2 regions of the Paenibacillus sp. EKM211P genome follow, and region 1 is predicted to be linked to the other one. Evidence: riboswitches for the same ligand, from Rfam matches in the RefSeq annotation. Region 1 holds a riboswitch; the other holds the start of a gene.

Evidence for each region. Region 1 has a riboswitch for S-adenosylmethionine ahead of G9G57_RS13760 (methionine ABC transporter ATP-binding protein). Riboswitches for the same ligand answer to the same signal wherever they lie in the genome.
Region 2: linked by a shared signal. The riboswitch ahead of metA (homoserine O-acetyltransferase MetA) and the one ahead of G9G57_RS13760 (methionine ABC transporter ATP-binding protein) in region 1 are both predicted to bind S-adenosylmethionine.

What each region holds. Positions count from the first base shown of each region.
Region 1 covers NZ_JAAMNS010000008.1:85,658-96,258, reverse strand. The annotation lists gene G9G57_RS13760 (methionine ABC transporter ATP-binding protein) at 1-1,008, opposite strand, end outside; SAM riboswitch class I at 1,145-1,283, opposite strand; gene G9G57_RS13755 (Cthe_2314 family HEPN domain-containing protein) at 1,414-2,133, opposite strand; gene G9G57_RS13750 (UbiD family decarboxylase) at 2,189-3,955, opposite strand; gene G9G57_RS13745 (COX15/CtaA family protein) at 4,086-5,018, opposite strand; gene G9G57_RS13740 (thioredoxin family protein) at 5,234-5,578, opposite strand; gene G9G57_RS13735 (DUF2515 family protein) at 5,814-7,103, shown strand; gene G9G57_RS13730 (putative polysaccharide biosynthesis protein) at 7,122-8,756, opposite strand; gene G9G57_RS13725 (DUF456 domain-containing protein) at 8,889-9,368, opposite strand; gene G9G57_RS13720 (Cof-type HAD-IIB family hydrolase) at 9,418-10,167, opposite strand; gene G9G57_RS13715 (peptidoglycan D,D-transpeptidase FtsI family protein) at 10,249-10,601, opposite strand, start outside.
Region 2 covers NZ_JAAMNS010000014.1:77,615-88,215, reverse strand. The annotation lists gene G9G57_RS18695 (arsenate reductase family protein) at 1-231, shown strand, start outside; gene G9G57_RS18690 (5'-3' exonuclease) at 304-1,200, shown strand; gene G9G57_RS18685 (ROK family protein) at 1,418-2,296, shown strand; gene G9G57_RS18680 (HRDC domain-containing protein) at 2,462-3,469, shown strand; gene corA (magnesium/cobalt transporter CorA) at 3,591-4,526, opposite strand; SAM riboswitch class I at 5,075-5,200, shown strand; gene metA (homoserine O-acetyltransferase MetA) at 5,318-6,235, shown strand; gene G9G57_RS18665 (PLP-dependent transferase) at 6,360-7,541, shown strand; gene G9G57_RS18660 (aminotransferase class I/II-fold pyridoxal phosphate-dependent enzyme) at 7,541-8,719, shown strand; gene mqnC (cyclic dehypoxanthinyl futalosine synthase) at 9,060-10,193, shown strand; gene G9G57_RS18650 (YitT family protein) at 10,340-10,601, opposite strand, start outside.

The sequences.
Region 1 (10,601 bases):
CTCCACATCGAGTCCTTGCCCTGACACTTCGCGCAGCGTATGTTCTATATCTGAATGGTTTCCTTCAAAACGAACGATCAGCTGTCCATACGGTACGTTTTTAATCGTAGAGATGGTGCCCTGTAAGATTGCAAAATCAACACCTGTACTTCGAGCCGTACGCGATAGAATTGCATCATAAGTTTTACTGCCCAAGAAGGAGATACGTACCACCTGTGCCGATTCGCCGCTTCCTGCGGCAGCAATCGCTGCTTGTAACTCCTCGGGATGTTCTGCCTCCCGCTGGATAAAGTCCTTAGTTACCTGGTGCTGTGGCTTCAAAAACACTTCCGCCACCGGACCTTGCTCCACGATATCGCCCTGATGAATGACGCCAACTCGATCACATATACTTTGAATGACATGCATCTCATGAGTAATCAATACGATGGTCAAATTAAAGCGATGGTTAATATCCAACAGCAATTTCAGGATAGACCCTGTCGTCTGCGGATCAAGCGCAGACGTCGCTTCGTCACACAGCAGCACATGCGGATCACTAGCCAGTGCCCGTGCAATCCCTACCCGCTGCTTCTGTCCACCTGAGAGCTGTGACGGATATTTTCCACTGTGTTCTTTTAGTCCCACCAATTCCAGCAGCTCGCGAACTTTCTTGTCTAGCTCCTGCTTTGGGGTATTTACTAGCCGCAATGGAAATGCAATGTTGTCATACACTGTCGCCGAAGACAACAAATTAAAATGTTGAAAAATCATTCCGATTTTTCGGCGTTGCTTCTGTAACTGGGCTTGACTCACAGTCACAAGGTTAACCCCATCTACCCATACTTCGCCTGAAGTAGGGCGTTCCAATAAATTAATACAGCGGATCAACGTACTTTTGCCCGCCCCGGAATGACCAATCACCCCGAATATTTCTCCACGCTTTATAGAAAGGTTCAACCCGGACAACGCATTAACGCGTCGGTTACCTTTACCATAATGCTTGGTTAATTGCTTAATCTCTATCAACGTGCTGCGACCTCCTTCACTTCTTTCTTACCCTGTTAACCAGTTGTCATCTCTCGGGATTGTATAAAATCACTATTTATTTATACAAAAAAGAGCCCCTTTCACAGAATGAAAAGGGCCCCACCTTGCGAACCTTTTCTCATCTGCCAAAATCGCTATAACTCTAGCGGTTTTGTAGGAATTAGCACCATATGTTCCCTCCCGGTGCATTACACCGGGAAAGAACGGGTTGCCGGGCTTCATCGGGCCAGTCCCTCCACCTCTCTGGATAAGAAAAATATGTTAAACTCCAGCTTTAGCTGTCCGTTAAGTTTATATAAAAAAAATAATTCAAGCATTTTTCTGAAACTAGGTTTCAGTATAGATAGTTTACATTGCTTTGTCAAAGGATATTTTCTGTCATAATTATGGGCGCACTGCCCGGTTCTCCCATTGTTTCGCAGTATAAGAAAATGCGTTTGATAGCGACTGGCATACCATTTCCAAGCCCTGCTGCAAATCTTCCAGATGGTGATCAAGATCCTCCAGTTGGATTTTTCCATATAAAGCACGGTGACGTTGCCAGAGATCGTCCTGCATTTCCGTGTTCATATAATGTATTTCCGTATTTCGACGCTTACGCAAGCGATTGATGGCATCGTTGTATGTGTCCTTGATATCATTTAAATTATCAGTCAATACAGGATGCATTTTGAGATATTTGAGCTGTCTCAACACGGTAAAATACGAATAATGCGCCTTATACTGCCCTGTTTTTAAATCATACAAATCATTCATCCAATTACCAAGCTTATCCAAAATAGAGAATACCCGCACAAACCCATCCTTATAAAAGAAAACATACAAAGCATAATCGGATTTTTCATCCTTGCTCATATCTTCAGCGTATCCGGCTTTCACTTTCATACGGAAAAAGGCGGCAGCATGATGGCTCTGCTCCAGTTCATCCAAAGACGACATCAGACCACGTGTTAAAATATCCGCCTTCCGAAAGTCATGGGTAGGATCACCACTGGCCTGGATTTGCCGTTCCAGCAAATGTAACATGTCTGACATGCTATTCATGGCATCCAGCAGGACGCCATGATTTTCACGTGGGGGCTCGCCCAACAGCTTGCGTATCATGCTTCACGCCTCCTTCATATCTGTAAAATCCGGCTGTTAGATGCTTGAATTGGCGTCAAGCGAAATAACTCGTCCACCGTTGATCTACAAGCTTAACTATATCCTCACGCGGTAGCACCTCATCAGGGTAGCCTGGCTTCATACGTGCATCCACTACAATCGGCAGCTTATAGTTCAGGTGATGCAAACGTACTTCGCTGTCGGCGTACATATCTGTAGCCGGGTTAAAGCGTGTGAATACCGTCCACAGGAACGAGGCTTGGGAGCGAACAACTTCTTTGGCATCGTCCACGATAAAGACAAGCGGCCACTCTTGCTCACCCGCAGCTAATCGCTCCAATACACGCGCAGCGAGTTCAGGCTCCTGCTCAAAGGACGAGCCGGATATAACGAGGCAACCTCCGCAATAGGGTTCGATTTCACGAATTCCCGGCAGATCGCCGCCTTCATAAACGCGAGGCAATTCACGCACAGGCTCGCCTACCCCCATCAGAATCGCCTTGCTGCCGTGATTCAGCTTGCGGCCCGTGTAATCGAGTGTATCGTGAGACGTATGGTTAAAAATAAACAAATCTCTGGCTGGATTAAATCGCTCCAAAATGGTTTCTAGCAACAGGTTAAAGTCGGATAAATCGATCACCCGATCCGTCAGCATCAGGAATTTGGTCAACGACAATTGACCTTGACCCAGAATGGTAAAGCCGGATACCAGCGCTTCACGGGAGTAGCTTTCACGTACGACTGCCGCTGCCAGCGCGTGTACACCTGTTTCTGCATATGCCCATAACGACTTGACGGAAGGCATCACAAGCGGATAGGCGGGCGACAACAGACGTTGCAAAAATTCGCCGAGATAGTAGTCTTCCTGCCGTGGCTTACCTACAATGGTTGCCGGATAAATGGCATCTTTGCGGTGATGCATATGTTTGACATGAAACACAGGGAAATCATGTTGTAATGAGTAATAGCCAAAATGATCGCCAAACGGCCCTTCCGGGCGACGTTCATGAGGCGGCACATAGCCGCTGATCGCAAACTCGGCTTCTGCCGGAATGCGATGGCCTCCAAGCGGGTCTTCTGTCATGGGCAGCTTGCCCCCCATAATCAGAGAAGCCAGCAAGAGCTCTGGCAAGTTTTCCGGGGCAGGAGCAATGGCAGACGCAATCAGAGCAGGCGGGCCACCGATGATGATCGTCGTAGGCAACGGCTCATTACGCAGCTCTGCCTCATGATAATGGAAGCCGCCGCCTTTATGGATTTGCCAATGAATCCCTGTCGTCTGATCATCATAAATCTGGATGCGATACATCCCCAAATTATGGTCCTTAGACTGACCTGGCTTTTCGGTATACACGAGCGGAAGCGTAATGAACGGTCCTCCATCCTCGTGCCAACTGGTTACTCTAGGCAGCGGAGCCAGCGGAGCATCCGTACGGCGAACGCCCAATACAGGAGCTTCGTTATGAGATACTGTTTTTAGTCCTACTTTTAGCATGTCCTTAATCAGGCCACGTTCATTCCACAACGCTTTGGGTGTAGGTGGAAGCAGCGTCTTGGTTGCACCTACAATTGCATCCATCAGTTGCTCTGGACGAGGGCCAAAAGCCATGTCCACACGGCGATTCGTGCCGAACAAATTACTGGCTACAGGAAACGGGGTTCCTTTGACATTGGTAAACAGCAGTGCCGGACCCTCTTCCTCAATGACTCTTCGGTGGATCTCAGCCAACTCCAAATAAGGATCGACAGGTGCTTCTATAATTTTAAGATCATTTTCTTTTCGCAGCGCTTCAATAAATTGGCGCAAATTCTGGTAGATCAACTGGATGATTCCTCCTAAGCAAATCAAGCCCTCGAGAAACTCGTGGGCCTGGTTTGTTTCTTATGATGTTATTATACGTGTTCCAACGCCTCTTGGGCAAAAATACGTTTCATTATGATCTACGAAATGCTTAGGTACGCTGTGCTTGGGTCGGAACAAGCTTGCGGTCCGGTGACAATTGCCATACACGATAGCTCAGATAAGCCAAAATGGAGAACAACGATGCAATCACCAGCATATGTCCCAGCACGATAAACATATAAATTTCAGGTCTGTTGACGTACAGCAGGATAATGCCAATCACCACTTGAAGTATGATCAATACGACCGATACGACACCTAGGGTACGAATATCCCGGTGATTCGGGTGATAACGGTACGAGTAGTGACCCACAGCCAAAATAATGACGAACAGCAGTCCGGCTGAAATCTGATGAAGCAGCAGTGGAGATATGAAGCCCCCAATATTTACAACCTTCTGGATGACCGAATGACTAAGCAACGCTCCTGAATAAACAGCAATATAGGTATAGATCGTTGATAGCCATATAAAGTTACGATAGCCCCGACTGACACGCCCAGGAATCAGACGTGGAGTGTAGCGTGAATCCGCATGCTCCTGCCAGGCTCCCAGCGTCATCATAGTCGCACTGGCAAAAGCGATAAGCGCAAAGCCAAAATGCAGTCCCATGACTGCAGCCGATTGGGAGAAGATGACAGCCAACGCCCCCATCGCACCTTGTATGATAACAAACAATAGCGTAAGCAACGAGAATAGCTGTAAATCCTTCCGATGCTTCATAAACAGCAAAAAGCCGACAAACGAGGCGATAGAAAGAATTCCGGCCATGGCACTGACGGAGCGATGAGAGAACTCAATAAGGGACGCGATGGTATGTGCCGGAACCAGCTTACCATTACAAAGCGGGAATTCTCGTCCACAGCCGAGACCCGAATCCGTTCGCGTCACGACACCTCCACCGAAGGTAGCCAAAAACATGACAATACATGTTACGAGTGCCAGCCATTTTAATATTCTAATTTTGTTATTCAATGAATTCACCCGTATCCTTCCAAATATAATATTTATTCACTTTAGATGTTGTGAAATGATCACTTAAAGTAATTATAACTGATATATCGTTCCTTGACATACGAGCTTTGTTGACAAAATGTGAACGTGTCCGTAAGAAAGCCGCCTCCTTCAAAAGGAAGCGGCTTTCTGTATAGCGTGATGATTAGGTTTCCCTTCGGAGCCCTCATACATACCGTTATCATTTATTTTGCCAAGTTAGCATGGACTTCTACAGCCCGGTCCAAAAACTGCTCGATTTCCTCGCGGGATTTACGCAGCCTGTTCACCAGACGTACCAGTTCTCGCCCTTCACTGTAAGCGATAAAGCTGGGAATCCCTAGAACATTTTGCTCTTGACTGACACTTTCGGCCTGCTCTACATCAATTTCAATTAATGTAAGCTTGTCTGCATATTGTTGTTCCACATCAGGCATGAACGGATCAATAAAATGACAATCTCCGCACCAGTTCGCCTTAAACACAGCTACCGTTACACCTGAAGTGGATATTGCCTTATTAAAGTCTTCTTGAGAGACGATTTTTTGCATACATAATTCCTCCTTGAACTTCTTTTATGCAGGAAATCCTGTAGTTTCTATTGTAACGCCAAGTGAAGCTTTTGCACACACCCCTATTATGCTCACATGCCGATTGGAAGCCCTCTCATTGAGGCATACTAAAGATATACTTAAGAATCCACATAAGCGACGACATTCTAACAGCATACCCAACATACTTAGTGGAATACGGGGATGCCTGCACTTGAAAGGAGGTTATTTAAACATGTCTCTCACTGAATGGCTCCATGTGGCATCTCGACAGCTTCAGGGAGGGCTCAAGCTACTCGGCTCCGTTCCGCGTTTTGCGGAGGAGGCATGGGAGGGCAAACGTGCGGCCTGGACCGAATCCCGTAAATTACGCTATCCCTTACGTGATCTGCCGTGGGATTATCAATCGGCACAAGCCGCCATGAATGAAGTTGAAGCATTAATGCTGGTGAACGGACCCGCTACGCGTCCCTCTTCTCTTAATATGCCCTTATGCGAAACAGACTGTGAGCTGCTGGAGCGGATCAAGAACGATACAGCACAGGAGAATCGCAGCAACATCACGCGCACTGCCGCTTACCTTGAATGCTATCGTGGCTACCCGGAATTACACTGGGCATTACTGGCCCATCTGGTTTCTCGTAATGGCGGCTATAATATGACTGACCTGAAGGGGGAGCTCATTGGCAACCTGTTCGGCGAACAGGAAAAGGAGTGGCTGTATCGGCTACTTGAGCGCTGTAACGCTCTTATTTTTCAAGACGCTTATCCACAGTTGCAGCTTTACATGCACAGCCGTCATTTGGGACGAAGTTGCTTCCATTTGTTGCCCTATTTTCACGTTTCGCCATTCATGAAGCCCTTTTGGGAACGTTTCTGGGCTTGGCGGGATAGTTCTCTTTTGACGGTGGCGCTCATTATTAATGAACAAAACTATATTGAAGGACGTGTCGTGAAAGATCCGTATTTTCAAAAATTTGTGACACACAAGCCGGGCTTTTATTTGCATGACTGGCTTCAGTTCAACCAAGTTATATTTCCGCTTGGGCTAAACGGTGGCCTTGCCGGACTTGTCATGGAGCGTTTCGGCCATCTGGACGAGCGGATCGGCTTTGGCAAAAGTCTCTACGCTTTGTTATTTGGCCATCAGCAGGTACTGGATCAGGCATCCGCATTTGCTGCCAGTGTGCCGCATACCGGTTCTCGCAGCGACTATTGGCCGGGACTGTTCACTCCAAATGAACAAAAAGCGCTGCGCTCTCCAGAAGAGAGTGCAACGCTTTTAGCACATGAATGGCTTCCGCCAAGTCAACGTCTGTACAGCCCAGAACTGAACGCCGTCTGGTCAGATACAGCCTATGATCCGATTCCCCGTTATGACTGGTTTCAGGACGGTTCTACACTTGGGCATATCAGTGAACCAAGACGGCCTCTGTTATTTGCTATGCGCCATGAGCATCGCCACGGCATTCAAAAAACAGCAATGGCCCATGATGCTCATAACAGCTTAAGGTCCTTTCACTGAACAGATGAGAGGGCTTTTTTAGCCTCGTTGTCCAGTGGACTCACGCTGTAGGCGCATTAACGGACGCAATACCTTCTGCAACACGCGCGGATAGTTACCCAGCTCTTCCCTGCGCAATACGCGCAGTACAACCAGCAATACCAAGTAGCATACCAGTACAACCGCTCCGGCAATGCAGCACGCAATCAAGAAGGCTACACGCGCAGGCATCAGATGTACCAGCAAAATGCAGGCTTCATTTACTCCGTACCCGATAGCTCCCGAGACAACGACTGCGGTTAGGAAGCCTGCCCAGCGCCGGCCCATGATTGAGAAGGAAACAATACCTTTCAGCACACGCAAATTCAGCAACGTAATGACGAGGAAACATAATCCGGTTGCGGCAATAATTCCGTAAATCCCTAGCCAACCAGCCAGTAGCCAGCTCGCTGCCAACTTCACGACGATCCCAACCATCACATTGACCATTGAAATACGCGGCTTGCCCATACCGATCAATATCGAATTAGAGGTCATCATCGTAATCTGAAAGATCGTTCCGAGTGTCAGAACAGCGATAATCCCGCTGCCTCCAAGCGAGCTGAACAGCAGGCCATTAATAGAATAGGCAGTCACACATAAAGCCAGCACAATCGGCATTCCAGTCAGAATAGAGATGCGCAAGGCAAGCGTCATCTGATTTTGTAAATGCTGTTCATCCTTACGGGCAAAAGCCGCTGAAATGATCGGAATGAGCGATTGACTGAGTGCAATGGCCAAGATTGGCGGAATGCCTGCCACACTCTGTGCCCTAGAGCCTAGATAACCCAACTGAGTAGTCGCCTGATCCAATCCCACTTGTCCAGACAGCAGTCTAACTACAATCGACGTATCAATAAAATTAACCGCCGGAACCGTCAGAGACGACAATACGATAGGAATAGAGAGCTTGAAAATATCTTTGTAAATGCGCATCATTGGTAGCGCGGAGCTTTCCTCTTGGAATTGCTCTTGACGATCCTGGCGATCCTGACGACGCAATTTCACCGTGTAGTACAGCATTACTGCCAGAGCGCCAAGACTTCCCATGACACCCCCAAAGGAGGCCCCCGCCGCTACCTCACGATCTCCATAGCCAAGCTTCAAAATAATAAAAGCGAGTAGAATTGCGGTGGCTACCCGTGCGACCTGCTCGACAATCTGTGAAATACCGCCTGCGGTCATATTACCGCGTCCTTGGAAGTATCCGCGCATCATCGCAATGGCAGGAAACAACAGCAAAGCGGGTGCCAAAGCCTGAATAGCCAAAGCAGACTGCGGAACCCCTGCTACATGCTCGGCAAAATAAGGCGCTCCAAAATACAGCAGCCCCGTAATGATAACACCGGCCACGGCCGCGAATATCAAAGCCGCACGATACACACGTCGCGCTTCCGCAGGCCGATCCAGTGCGTAGCGCTCCGAAACCATTTTGCTCAGTGTGCTGGGAATGCCGGCCGTAGCGACCGTGAGCAGCATCAAATAAGCGTTGTTCGCAATGGTAAACGAGGCGTTCCCGACGGAGCCGAGCAAATGCTCCAATGGAACGCGCTGTACCAGACCAAGCACTCTGGCCACCAAGGCGGCAGCGGCTAAAATAAGGGTACCTTTAAGGAATGTTTCTTTATTGGACAAAATGCGTTCCCTTCTTTCTTGCTGTTCACATGCATGCAAAAGCCCCGCAACAAACAGTCATGGCCTGAGCCATCACCGGTGCGGAGCCGCATGTCGATTCTGTCTCTGCAAATCATAATAACGAATCTCTGGTTAAAACACCCAAATCAAGAATACAATAATCATGGCAAGCTGCAAAATTACTTTCATCACGGTGCTAGTAAATAGGCCCAAGACGGAGCCAAAGCCCACTTTTATAGCTCGATCCAGCGGGGCTTTGCCAATCAGTTCACCCAGCACAGCACCGATAAATGGTCCCAAAATCAGACCGAATGCCGGAATAACGAAAGGGCCAATAATGATTCCTACTGTACTAAGGATCGCTGATAAACGCGAGCCGCCAAATCGCTTAACTCCCCACGCATTCACAGCATAATCCGCAATAAAAAGGGCAACGACGATTAGTGTTTGTATAATCCAAAACAATGCATTGTATGGAGCAAACGAGAAAAACCAGCCGTATACAAAAAATGCAAAATAAATGGCGAGCGCCCCCGGCAATACGGGATACACCGCTCCCGCCATGCCCACAATGAACAGTACAATGACAACAATCCAACCTAAAACGTCCATGGGCCTCCTCCTTCTCGTCTATTCATCTTGCTTGTGCACCATCATTTTATTACACAAGTACATAATCTCGAATCACTTCTACAATGCCGTCCTCATTATTCGAAGCCACAACCACATTAGCGGCTTCTTTTACCGTATCCTGAGCATTCCCCATCGCTACACCCAGTCCAGCCGCTTGAATCACAGCCAGGTCATTCAGACTGTCACCTACGGCAACCACCTGCTCCATGGTAATGCCGAGCAGGTCGCACACTTCAGCGATGCCACTGGCTTTGGATATACCGGCCGGATTAATTTCCAGATTCGTCATCGAAGAATTGGAAATTTCAAGTCCCCCCATCTCCTGAAGCTTGAGCAAAATTTGATGGCGAATTTCGTCATTTTCCGTATTAAAACCGAATTTGAGCCATTCCTGTGTGTCCAATGTGTCCGGCCAACGATCTCTGTTGTATAGCTCCTCGGTTGAGTAAGCCCAGAACCAGGAGCCTGTTTCTACGGCAATCTGGTGCATCTTGCGAATAAGCTCCTTATCAAGTAAATAGCGGCGCCACAATTCGTGAGGTGATTTCCATACTTCACTGCCGTTTACAGTTACCATTGGCGTCTCCAGGCCGAGTTGCTGACCGTAAGGCAAAGCATGCATCGCTGCACGTCCGGTGGACAAGCATACATGAATCCCTTCCTGAATCGCCTTATTAATCCAGTTAATCGTTTCCAAGCTTATTTCATGATTATCATTCAGTAAAGTTCCATCCATGTCGAGCGCAAGCAGTTTGTATTTATATTGGTTTTCTCCCATGGTCTCTCTTCCTCCTGTTGTCCCTTATGTCCAACGACATTTTACCATGAAAAAGAGAAGCCCACAAAAGTATTCAAGTCCTTATTTCGCTACCGGAGGCTTTTTAGGATTACCATCAAGCCCGTATACTTCGTCATACGCATCAAATATTTTACGCGCAACCGGTCCCGCACTCGTCGCACCAAAGCCCCCTTCAGGAATGATAACCGCTACAGCCAGCTTCGGATTTTGGCGTGGAGCAAAAGCGATGAACACCCCATTATCTTTAACCGTACGTCCCACCACCTGCTGAGAAGTCCCCGTTTTGCGGGCATAATCATAGGGAAATCCGTTAAAGGCTTTAACATCGGTAGCCATGCCGCGAATCACAGTATTCCAGTACGTATCTGAAAAAGCGACCTCATTCAGCACCTTCGGCTTAAACTCACGTACGA
Region 2 (10,601 bases), on a different contig from region 1:
GACTTGATAAAAAAAAGCGGGCTGGAACTGAAAAAGTTTTTCAATACGAGCGGTGAAGTATACAAAGAATTAAAGCTGAAAGATAAGCTTGGAGACATGAGCCGTGAAGAGCAAATTTCGCTTTTGTCCTCGAATGGAAGATTAATTAAACGCCCGATTGTAACTGACGGGAATAAAGTAACCGTAGGATTCAAAGAGGAAACATTTGAGGGGACATGGGGAGCTCAGTAAAGCCCAATTTACCCCCACATTATGTTATACTGTGAGGGTTAAATATTATGATGAATGGGAGCAATACAATCTGTGACACAACGCAATGAACAATCCGTAATGCTGGTTGACGGCATGGCTCTGCTTTTTCGTGCTTATTATGCAACCGCTGCAAACGGTTATATCCGTCGTACAAAAGCTGGAGTACCAACGAACGCCATATATGGTTTTATTCGATATTTTTGGGATGCAGTTCAAACCTTTAATCCTACACATGTCATTTGCTGCTGGGATATGGGTGGAACGACATTCCGTGGGGAACATTTTGCTGCGTATAAGGGCAACCGTGCCGACGCGCCAGATGATTTGATTCCTCAATTTACTTTGATCCGTGAAGTGACGGACAGCCTCGGCATTCCCAACATTGGGGCGGAAGGCTTTGAAGCGGATGATTGTATCGGTACGCTCGCACGTCATTATTCGCAAAATGAGGATATGGATGTCATGATTCTCTCGGGAGATCATGATTTACTTCAATTGGTAGATGAGCGGACACGGGTCATTATTATGAAAAAAGGGCATGGAAATTATATGGTATATACCCCGGAGACCCTGCTGTCAGAAAAAGGGCTTAAGCCAAGCCAAGTGGTCGACCTCAAAGGCTTGATGGGTGATGCAAGTGACAATTACCCGGGAGTACGCGGAATCGGTGAGAAAACTGCCCTCAAGCTGGTGCAGGAGTACGACTCCATTGAAGGCATTCTGGAAAATCTGGATCAATTGACTCCATCGGTTCGTAAAAAGATCGAGAGTGATTTGGATATGCTGCATCTTTCACGCAAACTTGCTAAGATTCACTGTGATGTGCCTGTTGCGTGTGCTTTAGACAGCTGTCTGTTGACGCTGGATCACGTGCAAATTGTCGATAAGTTTGAGCAGCTTGAAATGAAGAGCTTGTGTACGTTGATGGGTGTCGCAACCGGATCATAATGAAGCTGTTAGGCTTGTGCTGTGCATTTCAGGTGGACTAAGTTATATAGGGATGCTGGCGCTTGGTGCGTTAGTGTCCTTATTTGTATACAACTAACTCAGCTTAGGTATATAACCATGTGAAGGATTTTATACAATTGTGATAAGGGGATTGACCTTAGGCTCGTTTCAGGTGAATATAATGGAGAGAGATCATGGAGAGGGGATTACAGCAGCTATGACAGTATTGGGAGCAATTGAGGCAGGCGGTACCAAATTTGTATGTGGAATTGGAAATGAACGAGGAGAAGTATTGGAAAGAGCAAGCTTTCCAACAACGACTCCAGCAGAAACCATGGAGAATGTCATTGCATTTTTTGAAGGCAAGGGGATTGAAGCGCTGGGTGTAGGCTCATTCGGACCGATTGATCCTATCGAAGGCAGTGATACATATGGTTATATTACAACAACGCCAAAGCCGCATTGGGGAAATTATAATCTGATTGGCAAACTGAAGGAGCATTTCGATGTACCTATGGGGTTTGACACGGATGTGAATGGAGCAGCACTGGGTGAGTCCATTTGGGGTGCGGCTAAAGGATTGGACAACTGTCTGTATATTACAATAGGTACAGGCATCGGAGCGGGTGCTTTGGTTGGCGGAAAGCTGGTACATGGATTATCCCACCCGGAAATGGGACATATTTTGGTACGTCGTCATCCAGAAGATCACTATGAGGGCACATGTCCATATCATGGAGATTGTCTGGAAGGACTGGCAGCGGGGCCAGCACTCGAAAAAAGATGGAAGGTTAAAGGGCATGAGCTTTCTGTGGATCACCCGGCCTGGGAAATGGAGGCGCATTATCTGGCCCAGGCTTTAATGAGCTATGTATTAATCCTGTCACCGCAAAAAATTATTATGGGCGGCGGAGTAATGAAGCAGGATCAATTGTTCCCGCTCATTCGTACCAAGCTTCAACAACTTTTAAATGGGTACGTACAGCATCCGAGTCTGACTACAGAAATTGAGCAATATATCGTATCTCCGGGCTTGGGTGACAATGCTGGATTGTGCGGTGCTCTGGCTTTGGCCAAGGAAAAGCTGAATTCTTAGAATTTATGGTTGACGGTACTCCAAGGTCCGGTTATCATATAGGCAACAGCATAGTACGGATCAAAAAGGGAAGCACCTTTCTTGCGAATACGCAGGATAGGTGCTTTTTTTTGCGTTGTGTATTGTGCGAGTCAGTCATTTTAACCTTATGAGGGAGGAAGAACCATGGAGATTGTATTTTTAAACCGCTTGTCCAAACAGAATGAAGAAGGCTGCGAGGACTTTGCGCAGGTATGGATCGGACAACATGAAGGGGGATGGAGTGCAGGCTGGAGCACACATCATGTCCCAGATGAAAGTATAGACGACCTTTGGTATGAAGGCAGTTTGTGGCAGGAATTACTGCATGTATACCGTCATGAGCTGGCACTCAAGATGGCTGAGGGCTACAGGCCTCTAATTCATGGCGTTTTTCATGAGCAAGAAGGATCATCAGGACGTGGACAAACGCTACAAAAGCTGTATTGCTATAGTGATTTGTTTCCGCGTGATGAGGTGTATGAACAATTAACATTGTGGAGACGGCAAAAGGCAGCAACTGAGCGAAAAGCACCTTATTTTATCGCTACGAATCGACTACTTCGACTCATCAGCGTCTATCTTCCTCATACCGAAGAAGAATTGTTAGAACTACCTGGTATGGGCCTGGGTAAGGTGTCGCAATATGGGACGGAGCTATTGGCTATAACGAAACAAAATGATCGGACCACGCCCTTTCCGCTGAACTGGGTAACAGAGACACTTGAAGAAGAAGATTTTTTGTCATGGCTGTACAAGCAAAAAGAAAACCAGTACAGACAGGAACTGAATAAGTTTAGCCTGACTAGAGCGATTATCGAAGGCATTTCGGACGGTCTTTCACTGGAGCATATCGGAATGAAGACAGGCTTGCACCGTCGAGAAATGATTGAAGCTGTGGAGCATTTGGATAGGGATGGAATGGATATGGAGAACCTGATCCGCAAGGAATTGGCACATGTATCAGAGGAGGAGCAGGCAGCCATCTGGTCTGCTTATGCAGAGTTGGGAGATACGCTGCTCAAGCCCATTATGCTAAAAGTGTATGGAGAAGAAAAAGCGACGGAAGCAGGGCTGGATCAAATTTATGAGCGACTGCGACTGATTCGTATACGGTTCCGCCATCAGGAGATACCTGACCGACATGTTGGATAATATAGAGACGATTGAAAGTGTCCTAAAGTAAAAATAAGGTGCAACATAAAAAAAGCAGCAGCGAGTTCCTTATAGGAATCGGCTGCTGCTTTTGATGACCAAGCTTGAAAACCGAAATAATTCAAACCCAATCTTTCTTGCGGAAAATACAGAACATACTGACACCTAGTGCCACCATAATCCCAATGACGACAAAATAACCATAACGTGTATGAAGCTCAGGCATATTATCAAAGTTCATCCCATATATTCCGGTAATGACCGTCAACGGCATAAATACAGTTGTAATGGCGGTAAACACACGCATGATTTCATTAGCACGGTTGGCGATACTTGACTGATAAGCTTCTCTAAGGTTCCCCATCAAGTCGCGATAAGTTTCGAAAGTCTCCGAAATTTTCACAGCATTTTCATAAATGTCGCTAAAATATTTTTGTAGTTGATCGTCGATAAGCCGCAAATCCCGTTTGTTCAGGGTATTGATGACTTCCTTTTGTGGGCCGAGCACTTTTTTTAGCCATAGAATTTCACTGCGCAATCCGATGATTTCGTTCAAGTGCGACTTTTTCGTATGCATTAGAATGTCTTCTTCCAGCTTTTCAATACGAACTTCAATCCGGTCACCAACCAGAAAATAGTTATCAACGATCAAATCGACCAACAGATACATAAAACGGTCAGGCTGGCTAACTTCCTGCTCCCACAGCATAGGCTTGAGAGTACGAAGCTCATTGATTTTCTGCTTGGTCACCGTAATGATAAAATGGCGGCCGAGAAAAATGTTCAAAGCACGCAAAAATATTTCTTCATCATCAAAACGAATACTATTTACAACGATAAAATAATGGCTTTCATAAATTTCAATCTTTGGACGCTGTTCTTCTTCACTCAAACAGTCTTCTACTGCAAGATCATGCATAGAAAATAAGGGCTGAAGCACTGTCAGATCCTCGACATCGGCATCAATCCAATAAAAGCCTTCTGCCGGTGCAGTGAGCGCCATTTCAATTTCTTCGACAGGGGTAAAAACCCCGTTGTTAACCAAACGGATTTTCATATATGTCACTCCTTATGCTCCGTCGTAACGGAAATACGTTTACCTTAAGCATAAGGAATGGACTCAGTTAGCCAGTTAGCCGGTGCGGGTAAGCGTGCATACCATCAAAAGCAGAAGGCTTTTGGAGCATGCGGAGCCTGGCGTCCCGTCTTTCGGCAAGCTGAAGTCATTCCTATGCTGTTGTTCAGGGATCGCCGCCTATTCGGACTCGGGTCGCCTTCCATTCCGGATTCACCTCACATATGTTCTTTTTTAGGTTGCCACAGTATCGAAGAAAACACTCTAATCTACACTGTTGCACCGTATTTTTGCCTATTAGCACTTGTATAGTATAACGCTCGGCCTACGGCCTTTCAAGGGCAAAATCATGGGCTAAATCAACAGCAGTCATATGAGCTTCTGCGAAAGGGGGATATGATTTAACCTATGGAAAAGGTAGACAAAATGTGAATGCAGGGCACAAATTTACAAGTCCATCTTGACGAAGCCCAGCCGATGCATTAAAGTGAACAACAAGAACTTTGTGAACCCAAAATGAATATAGCGAAATCTTATCAAGAGCAGGTGGAGGGACTAGCCCGATGATACCCGGCAACCGGCGATTTTATCGCACGGTGCTAATTCTTGCAGGACTCGCGCTTTGTACAAAGAAGCGTAGCCCTGACAGATGAGAGAGGCGCATATGGATACAAATATGACCTTTCTCTAACCGAGAAAGGTCTTTTTATTATATGCCCGGCATCTCTACCAGACGATTTTCGCACAACTTACCGATCAAGGAGTGAGTTTACATGCCGATTAAAATTCCAGATACACTGCCTGCTAAGGAAGTACTGGAGGGCGAAAATATTTTCGTAATGGACGAAAGCCTGGCTTATCATCAGGATATTCGTCCGTTGCGCATCGCCATTTTGAATTTGATGCCTACGAAGGAAACAACGGAAACCCAACTGTTGCGTCTGGTCGGCAATACGCCGTTACAAGTGGATGTCACGTTGGTGCATATGAAGTCACATGTATCTAAAAATACATCGCAAGAATATTTGAACATGTTTTATAAAACGTTTGATGAGATCAAGAACAGTCGTTTTGACGGCATGATTATTACAGGAGCCCCCGTAGAACAACTTGAGTTTGAAGATGTGACCTACTGGCAGGAGATCCGGCAAATCTTTGAGTGGACGAAAACAAATGTTACTTCGACCATGCATATCTGTTGGGCCTCACAGGCAGGCTTATACCATCATTTCAATGTTCCGAAATACGGGCTCGACACCAAATGCTTTGGGGTATTCCCACACACCGTTATTAAACCTAAAGTGAAACTGCTACGCGGCTTTGATGAACTGTTTTATGCTCCCCACTCTCGGCATACCGAGGTTCGGCGGGAAGATATTGACCATATTGCCGAATTAGAAGTTTTATCCGAATCCGAGGAAGCCGGAGTGTACCTGGTAGCCACGCTTGATGGTAAACAAATTTTTGTAACAGGGCATTCAGAATATGACCCACTTTCGCTGAAATGGGAATACGATCGCGATATAGCCAAAGGACTGGATATTGACGTCCCCAAAAATTATTATCCTAATGATGATCCTGGACGCATACCGCCCTCGATCTGGCGGGCTCATGCCAATTTATTATTTTCAAATTGGCTTAACTATTATGTATACCAAGAAACACCTTATGATATCGGACCTCAGATTTAAAAATGGGTTTGTAGTTTACCCTTATACAGTACCACCTTGCAGTAGCGCAGCAGTATAGTCTTGGACATCCATTTTTGCAGCATATGTTATAGCACCTACTATGGAAGTGAACAGGAGGATTCATATGAGTGAGAAGCAGTGGAGAATCGAAAGCAGATTGGCACAAATCGGTTCAGTAGAGGAGCCAGTAACCGGGGCTGTTAATTACCCGATTTACCAATCTACGGCGTTCCGCCATCCCCGTCTGGGTCAAAGCACAGGGTTTGATTACATTCGGACGATTAATCCCACGCGAAAGGTACTGGAAGAGGCTGCTGCTGCACTTGAATCTGGTGATGCAGGCTTTGCTTGCAGTTCAGGTATGGCAGCGCTGCAAACGGTATTTGCTTTGTTTGGACAGGGAGACCACCTCATTGTATCGCTGGATCTTTATGGCGGGACCTATCGTTTGCTAGAGCGTATTTTATCCAAATTTGGTGTGACCGCAACTTATGTGGATACAAACGATCTCGAAGCACTCCAACAGTCATGTCGACCGAATACCAAAGCCGTATTCATAGAAACGCCTACCAATCCGTTAATGATGATAACTGATATTCAGGCAGTGGCTGCATGGGCATCACAACATGAGTTGCTTACTATTGTAGATAATACGCTGCTAACACCATATTTCCAGCGGCCATTGGAACTAGGTGCGGATATTGTGGTACATAGCGCAACCAAATATTTGGGCGGACACAACGATGTGCTGGCAGGGTTGATTGTAAGCAAAGGAAAAGAGCTGTCAGCTGAAATTTCCTTCCTGCACAATTCCATAGGGGCCGTGCTTTCCCCAAGCGACTGCTATCAGTTGATGAAGGGGATGAAGACGTTAGCGCTACGTATGGATCGACATGAGCATAATGCTACGGTGTTGTCTAATTATTTACTGATGCATCCAGCAGTGGCGGAAGTATTTTACCCGGCGCTTGAGGGCCATCCAGGTCGTGAGATACAAAATAAACAATCCAGCGGAAACACGGGTATTTTCTCTTTCAAAGTAAAGGATGCTCGCTATGTGGAGCCTTTGCTTCGTCATATTAAGCTTATTGCGTTTGCCGAAAGTCTAGGCGGTGTGGAATCGCTAATGACCTATCCTGCTGTGCAGACACATGCGGACATACCAGCAGAAATTCGGGATGCAGTCGGGGTAGATGACAGGTTGCTTCGTTTCTCCGTAGGTATCGAGCATACAGATGACCTGATTGAAGATTTGCGTTCGGCACTGGAAGCGGCACGTCAAGAAGTAGAAGGAGGGGAGCAGTAATGATAGAGGATGCGAGGAAGATCGGAGAGGATCTGGACAAAGGGCGGAAATTCGCAACCAAGCTGCTGCATTTTGGCTCTGAAATTGACAGTGTTACAGGGGCATCGAGTGTCCCGATCTATCAAGCTTCGACCTTTCACCATCATGATATTTTTAATCCCCCACAGCATGATTATAGCCGATCAGGTAATCCGACACGACAAGCTTTGGAGGATTATATCGCCTTATTAGAAGGCGGAGCTTGCGGTTTTGCCTTTGCATCAGGTATGGCTGCCATCTCCACTACATTTATGCTCTTATCCGCTGGTGATCATGTCATTGTTTCGGAGGACGTATATGGAGGAACATATCGACTGCTGACCTCCATCTTGAAACGGATGAATATTGAAACGACCTTCGTTGATATGACGGATCTCAACCTTGTGAAAGAGGCGTTGCAGGAAAATACAAGGGCTGTGTATATGGAAACCCCGTCTAATCCGACCCTCAAAATTACCAATGTAGCTGGAATAACCTCATGGGCAAGGGAAAATGGACTTTTGACGTTATTGGATAATACTTTTATGACACCTTATTATCAACGTCCGATTGAGCAGGGAGTCGATATTGTATTGCACAGTGCGACCAAGTTTTTGGGTGGACACAGCGACGTACTGGCAGGGCTTGCGGTAGCTCGTACTGAGTCGTTGGGGAGACAAATCAAGCAGCTTCAGAATGGATTAGGTACTGTGCTGGCACCGCAAGAGTCTTGGCTGCTCATGCGTGGTATGAAGACACTGGAGGCACGTATGGCTCACAGCGAAAAAAGTGCAGCTAAGCTTGCCAATTGGCTAAACGAGCGCAATGACATTGAAGCGGTATACTATCCGGGCCTGGAAAATCATCCAGGGCGTGTGATTCATGAGAGTCAATCGAGCGGTTATGGTGCAGTGATATCGTTTGATGTGGGTTCGGGTGAACGTGCCAAAGGGATTCTCAGTCGCGTACGGATTCCCATTGTGGCGGTGAGTCTGGGAGCTGTGGAAAGTATTTTGTCGTACCCAGCAATGATGTCACATGCGGCTATGCCGCAAAGTGTACGGTTGGAGCGCGGGATTACAGACGGACTACTTCGTTTCTCCGTAGGTCTGGAGGACATTGATGACCTGATCCGTGATCTGGATGAGGCGCTGAGCTAGAATGTTAGACGCCCATAGCATCTCAACGTTATACGAAGGAAGCAAATAGGTACAGCCCTAAGCAGCAGGTTTCCGGTATTCAGGAGACTTGCTGTTTTCTATATGAAAGACATGATAGACAGTGTGAAAAAAGGCACTTTTCAGTCTAAGTATGGTTCCTTACCAAAAGATATGTTAGTATTATCATTAGGTTTTACTATGCTAAATAGCACAGACAACATACAAGGCTAGTCATGAACATACATTACGGCAGGGTTCGAACGCAGGTTTGTGAAAGCATTCTCGTTCATAAGTCCTGTCTTTCATTTCGTCGCCCTGTGACAGCGAAGGAGGATACACCATGAGTGTAATCGACCATATTTTAGATAAAGCCCTGCGCGGCGAACGCCTGAATTTAGAGGATACCGTTGCTTTGTTCGAATCAGACGAGGTTGAAAAAATAGGTCATGCGGCGAATAAAGTCATGAATCGCATGCATCCCGATCCCATAAAAACCTTCGTCATCGGACGAAATATTAACTATACGAACGTGTGTGACGTATACTGCCGCTTTTGCGCTTTTTACCGCAGACCGGGTTCCGATGAAGGTTATGTTTTGCCGGATGAGGTGATTTTCCAAAAAATTAAGGAAACGCAGGATGTAGGTGGCACCGAAATCTTAATGCAAGGCGGTGTAAATCCAAACCTGCCGTTCAGCTATTATACCGATTTGCTGAAAGCTATTAAGGAACGTTTTCCAGATATTACAATGCACTCCTTCTCACCAGCTGAAATTCACAAAATGAAGGAAAAATCCGGCCTATCCATGGAGGAAACGATCCGAGCCATTCATGAAGCTGGATTGGATTCGCTGCCGGGTGGAGGCGGAGAAATTTTGGATGACCGTACACGCCGCAAAATTAGCCGTCTCAAAGGCTCCTGGCGTGATTGGATGGATGTCATGCAAACAGCTCACAAGGTTGGGATGAACACAACGGCTACCATGGTAATCGGATTTGGCGAGCTGATGGAGGAGCGTGCGCTGCATTTGCTGCGTGTCCGTGATGCTCAGGACGAATGCATTGAAAACAAATATAATTCTGAAGGATTTCTGGCCTTTATTCCTTGGACCTTCCAACCAGACAACACGAATTTGAAGAAAGAACGCCAGACGCCAGAGGAATATTTGAAGACTGTAGCGATCAGTCGTCTTGTTTTGGATAACATCAAGCATATCCAGTCTTCATGGGTAACGATGGGACCGGAAATCGGTAAAAAATCACTGTACTACGGTTGTGATGATTTTGGCAGCACCATGATTGAGGAAAATGTAGTTTCCGCTGCAGGCGCAACGTATAAGGTTAACATCGAATCCATTTTACAGTTGATCCGTGAGACGGGTCACATTCCGGCACAGCGCAATACCCGTTATGATATTATTCGTACTTTTGACAGTGCCAGCAGTATTGAGCATGACTTTATTATGCAAAATTAATATCAGCTAATATCGTACATTACAAAACGCTTATCTTTCACTATCCTATGTACAAGGATAGTGAAGATAAGCGTTTTTGTGCGGAAGAGTGAATACTACAATATCTTTAATCTTTTTTCTATTATGGTTAATATATTTGGGCTTTGCTACGTTTCCCATCGCTTCATATACATGATCTCAGCCTGTGGGTCTGCCATTTGGATGGCCGCCTTAAAGCGCTGCAAATCCAAAAGATGAACACTGTAAATGATGACCATTTGTTCATTTTTATCTGATTCGCTTTTAATCTTGCCCTTTACCTGGGCGGCAGAACCTTCAATAGGTGTGCTGTGTAAACGCAACCTGCGATATATGGCATCTTCGACAGTTGGCTGTTTTTTGCTGACAACACAGACCATGCGTCTCAGA